DNA from 2 places in the Fictibacillus sp. WQ 8-8 genome. Region 2 is predicted to be linked to the other one. Evidence: a T-box and tRNA genes for the amino acid it is inferred to sense, from the RefSeq annotation. Region 2 holds a T-box; the other holds one or more tRNA genes.
What was found. The T-box of region 2 lies ahead of thrS (threonine--tRNA ligase). A T-box ahead of a tRNA ligase gene usually reads a tRNA of that ligase, here a tRNA-Thr.
Positions count from the first base shown of each region.

Region 1: it has a tRNA-Thr gene. The T-box ahead of thrS (threonine--tRNA ligase) is inferred to sense a tRNA for this amino acid. The anticodon was not compared.

Region 1 covers NZ_JAMXKG010000006.1:340,982-343,112, reverse strand. The annotation lists partial or broken rRNA gene M1K46_RS16060 (23S ribosomal RNA) at 1-91, shown strand, start outside; rRNA gene rrf (5S ribosomal RNA) at 280-395, shown strand; tRNA gene M1K46_RS16050 (tRNA-Asn) at 405-479, shown strand; tRNA gene M1K46_RS16045 (tRNA-Ser) at 486-577, shown strand; tRNA gene M1K46_RS16040 (tRNA-Glu) at 594-668, shown strand; tRNA gene M1K46_RS16035 (tRNA-Val) at 692-767, shown strand; tRNA gene M1K46_RS16030 (tRNA-Met) at 860-936, shown strand; tRNA gene M1K46_RS16025 (tRNA-Asp) at 941-1,016, shown strand; tRNA gene M1K46_RS16020 (tRNA-Phe) at 1,021-1,096, shown strand; tRNA gene M1K46_RS16015 (tRNA-Thr) at 1,105-1,180, shown strand; tRNA gene M1K46_RS16010 (tRNA-Tyr) at 1,259-1,342, shown strand; tRNA gene M1K46_RS16005 (tRNA-Trp) at 1,372-1,445, shown strand; tRNA gene M1K46_RS16000 (tRNA-His) at 1,450-1,525, shown strand; tRNA gene M1K46_RS15995 (tRNA-Gln) at 1,531-1,605, shown strand; tRNA gene M1K46_RS15990 (tRNA-Gly) at 1,611-1,685, shown strand; tRNA gene M1K46_RS15985 (tRNA-Cys) at 1,705-1,779, shown strand; tRNA gene M1K46_RS15980 (tRNA-Leu) at 1,797-1,885, shown strand; tRNA gene M1K46_RS15975 (tRNA-Leu) at 1,925-2,009, shown strand.
Region 2 covers NZ_JAMXKG010000003.1:206,099-208,899, reverse strand. The annotation lists gene thrS (threonine--tRNA ligase) at 1-1,071, opposite strand, end outside; T-box leader at 1,125-1,355, opposite strand; gene rpiA (ribose-5-phosphate isomerase RpiA) at 1,688-2,362, opposite strand; gene M1K46_RS06355 (APC family permease) at 2,539-2,801, shown strand, end outside.

The DNA.
Region 1 (2,131 bases), on a different contig from region 2:
CCCCTTAGAGATGATGAGGTTGATAGGTCTGGTGTGGAAGCGTGGTGACACGTGGAGCTGACAGATACTAATCGGTCGAGGGCTTATCCTTATTAACAAAAGCGGTATGAACCGTTTATATCCGACAAGCGTTGGAGATCCTGACGAGAACACGTTTTTGGTGTTCGTAGGAGGGATTGAAACGACCTCGAGGATATGGTTCATGGAGCTGGACGTTAGCATCAGTGAAAGTTTGGATGGAAAGTTATCTAGTTTTGAGGGAATATACCTCAAAATATGTCTGGTGGCGATAGCGAAGAGGTCACACCCGTTCCCATACCGAACACGGAAGTTAAGCTCTTCAGCGCCGATGGTAGTTGGGGGCTTCCCCCTGTAAGAGTAGGACGTTGCCAGGCTTATATTATTCCACAGTAGCTCAGTGGTAGAGCTATCGGCTGTTAACCGATCGGTCGTAGGTTCGAGTCCTACCTGTGGAGCCATATTTTGGAGAGCTGTCCGAGTGGCCGAAGGAGCACGATTGGAAATCGTGTATACGGTTACCGCCGTATCAAGGGTTCAAATCCCTTGCTCTCCGCCATAACTTTTCAACATATGGCCCGTTGGTCAAGCGGTTAAGACACCGCCCTTTCACGGCGGTAACACGGGTTCGAATCCCGTACGGGTCACCATTTTTTATACATATAACTTTTTCGGAGGATTAGCTCAGCTGGGAGAGCACCTGCCTTACAAGCAGGGGGTCGGCGGTTCGAACCCGTCATCCTCCACCATTAATACTTAACTTTTTCTACATTCAAGAATTTGCTTGTAGAGGAAGAGACAGTCATTAACTCGGACATATCGTCCGTAAGCTTAATATTATCGCGGGGTGGAGCAGTCTGGTAGCTCGTTGGGCTCATAACCCAAAGGTCGCAGGTTCAAATCCTGTCCCCGCAACCAAAATGGACTCGTGGTGTAGTGGTTAACATGCCTGCCTGTCACGCAGGAGATCGCCGGTTCGACCCCGGTCGGGTCCGCCATTTTGGCTCGATAGCTCAGTCGGTAGAGCAGAGGACTGAAAATCCTCGTGTCGGCGGTTCGATTCCGTCTCGAGCCACCATTTTTTTTGCCGGTTTAGCTCAATTGGTAGAGCAACTGACTTGTAATCAGTAGGTTGGGGGTTCAAGTCCTCTAGCCGGCACCACTTTTCTTTTCAAGAACTGTAAGAAATTTCTTCTTGAAGAATAGATGAATTTGTATTAAAATAGGATTTGTCTCTCATGGAGGGGTAGCGAAGTGGCTAAACGCGGCGGACTGTAAATCCGCTCCTTTGGGTTCGGCGGTTCGAATCCGTCCCCCTCCACCATCTAAATTTTAGTTGCACATTAACAATTTAGGGGCATAGTTTAAAGGTAGAACGAAGGTCTCCAAAACCTTTGGTGTGGGTTCAATTCCTACTGCCCCTGCCATGTGGCGATTGTGGCGAAGTGGTTAACGCACCGGATTGTGATTCCGGCATTCGTGGGTTCAATTCCCATCAGTCGCCCCATATGATGGGCTATAGCCAAGTGGTAAGGCAACGGACTTTGACTCCGTCACTCGTAGGTTCGAATCCTGCTAGCCCAGCCATCAATGCGGAAGTAGTTCAGTGGTAGAATACAACCTTGCCAAGGTTGGGGTCGCGGGTTCGAATCCCGTCTTCCGCTCCATATTATCTTGTTTGTTTCTGGCGGCATAGCCAAGTGGTAAGGCCAGGGTCTGCAAAACCCTTATCCACCGGTTCGAATCCGGTTGCCGCCTCCACTACATAATTCCCCAGCGCCGGGGTGGTGGAATTGGCAGACACACAGGACTTAAAATCCTGCGGTAGGTGACTATCGTGCCGGTTCGAGTCCGGCCCTCGGCACCATAATATTTTATAACTTAACTGCCTAATGATTAATTGCATGCCGGTGTGGCGGAATTGGCAGACGCGCACGACTCAAAATCGTGTTCCCTTGGGAGTGTCGGTTCGACCCCGACCACCGGTACCATTACATAACTAATCAGCATGTATATAAAAGACTTCTTACACTTGTAAGAGGTCTTTTTTTGCGTTCATCAATACGACTAAAATAAGTAAGAATCGTGTTCCTAAAATCGTGTTCCTTATATT
Region 2 (2,801 bases):
TCTTAAGGGAAGATCCCGGTACGACCTGCGTTTGTTTTTATAGATGAGCATATGCCCTGGACAGTTCATCGGCTTTAATGCAAAACCAGCCTGATCCACTTGTGAGAAATACATATTTTCCTTGTAATGATCCCAATGGCCCGATTGCTCCCACAGCCGCTGATTCAGCATAAGCGGTGTCCTTACTTCTTCAAAGGAGTGACTCATCTGAAATTCCCTCAAAAATCGTTCCAGTTCATTTCTTAACAACTGGCCCTTTGGCAGGAAAAATGGCATTCCAGGAGCCTCTTCAGAAAACATAAACAGATCAAGCTCTTTTCCGAGTTTGCGGTGATCTCGCTTTGCTGCTTCTTCAAGAAAGAGAAGATGCTCTTCGAGTTCCTTTTTTGAGGAAAAAGCAACTCCATAGATCCGCTGCAGCATTTGATTCTCCGAATCGCCCCGCCAGTAGGCTCCAGATACAGAAGTTAACTTAAATGCTTTAATAAGGCCAGTTGAAGGAAGATGCGGTCCTCGGCAAAGGTCCATAAACTCTCCCTGTTTATAAAATGTAATCTCTTCATCATCAGGGATATTGTTGAGCAATTCCAGCTTTAAAAGATCCCCTTTTCCACGCCAGTATTCCTCTGCCTCTCCCCTTGAAACCTCAATCCGTTCAATCTTTTTATTCTCTTTGATTATCTTGTTCATCTCTGCTTCAATGGCAGGTAGATCTTCAAGTCTGATCGAAACCGGCACATCCATGTCATAGTAAAACCCATTCTCAATGACCGGCCCCACTCCAAGTTTTACATTGTCATATAGCCGCTGAACAGCCTGAGCTAGGACATGTGCAGCGCTATGCCTCATGATGTTGATTCCCTCATAGGAATCAAGTGTTAAAATCTCTACGGCCGCGGCCCTCTCTATAGTGAAGCTCAGGTCGTAAAGGACATTGTCTATCCTTCCTGCTGCAGCCTTCTTTTTAAGACCAGGACTGATTGAAGCCGCAATTTCATCCATTGATACACCATACGGGTATTTTTTTTCGGAACCATCGGGAAATTGAATGCTGATCTGATTTTCTTTCATCTTATAACCCTCCAATTTAGTTTTTGAATAACAAAAAGCACACCCATCCCTAATCTAGGGACGAGCGTGCTTATGCCCGTGGTTCCACCCTGGTTCCCGCCATAATTGCAATTGACGGCTCCATTCGCTGTAACGCAGCTCATGCGGAATGGGCTAATGGAATCCAGTTTCACCCATTCAGCTCCCAGGCGGTAAATCACTCTCCTGTGTTAGGAAGTTCTCAGCTTTCCTTCCCTCTCTGTATAACCGGTTTGAGTCATTCTTGTCCTGTTCACAGCTATTTTCTATTTCGGGAAAGGAAAAAGAAAAAACGCACCCATCCCCGGCAATAGGGACGAGTGCGTTTTACCCGTGGTTCCACCCAGATTCCCATCAAGAGGTTTTACAACGAATAGTGCTTTAACGCAGCGGCTGCGGTATAGGCTAGTCTTATTTCACCGATACAGCTCATGGATGGTAAGCGATTCTCCTGCGTTGGGAAGTTCTCAGCACCCTTCCTCTCTGTGCAACCGGCCAGAATCACTCATGTTCCTTTCAAAGCTTTTCATAACGTTCAGTTTTATTAAGATAGAATATACAGTATTATCCACATTGATACAATCTTTTTTTTGAAAAATTATAATTTCTTTCGATGAATGATGGCTGGGCCGCCAGCCTCTCCTACGATCAAAAGGTCAGCCATATTTAAGAACAGCCCATGTTCCACTACGCCTGTGATCCCATCGAGCCAAGAAGCGGTTTTTTCAGGATGTTTGATACTTTCCATTTTTAAATCAATCACATAATGTCCGCTGTCTGTTATAAAATAGGCATCTTCCTTTTTTCGAAAAGACGGTTGGAGCCCTTCTTTTTCAAACAGACGGAAAACCTGATGAGATCCGAATGGCAGCACCTCTACTGGCAGGGGAAATGTACCGAGTGACTCAACCCGTTTAGCGGAATCAACGATCCATATGATTTTGGAAGAGATGCTCGCTACTACTTTTTCATACAGCAGGGCGCCACCTCCTCCTTTTATCCCATTCAATTCAGCATCTACTTCATCTGCTCCATCAATGGTAAGGTCGATTTGATCGATTTCATTAATGGAGATAAGCGGTATATTAAGTGACTCTGCCAATTTTGTTGTGGAATCTGAAGTGGATACTCCCTTAATCTGAAGTCCTTCTTTTACCCGCTCCCCCAGTTTTTGAAGCATAAAATAGACAGTAGATCCTGTCCCAAGGCCAATTGTCATTCCTTCTTCTATGAAATCAGCAGCTTTTTCGCCTGCCATCTGTTTTTCGTTCATCATTGTTTTCTCCTTTAGAACTCTGGGTATCTTATTTCATACTACCCTTTTTGTTCTTCGATTACGCGAACAAGTATAAGAATAAATGTAAAATGGGTAAAATTAAAAGATTACAACTTTCTTTTTTTTCAGGGTTTCATACTTTATCATTCAAAATTAATTCTTGGCGGTGAATCATGTTAACTTCATTGAAACGATTTTTAATCGGACGTCCGTTAAAATCTAACGAGGCCGGAGAACATAAATTGAATAAGTTGAAAGCGCTGGCAATTCTTTCATCTGACGCGCTCTCCTCTGTTGCTTACGGAACTGAGCAGATTCTCTTGGTACTCGTAACATTTGGGACGGTCGCCTTCTGGTATTCCCTGCCTATCGCAATTGGAGTCCTTGTACTATTACTGGCACTTATATTATCTTACCGGCAGATTATCTTTTCCTA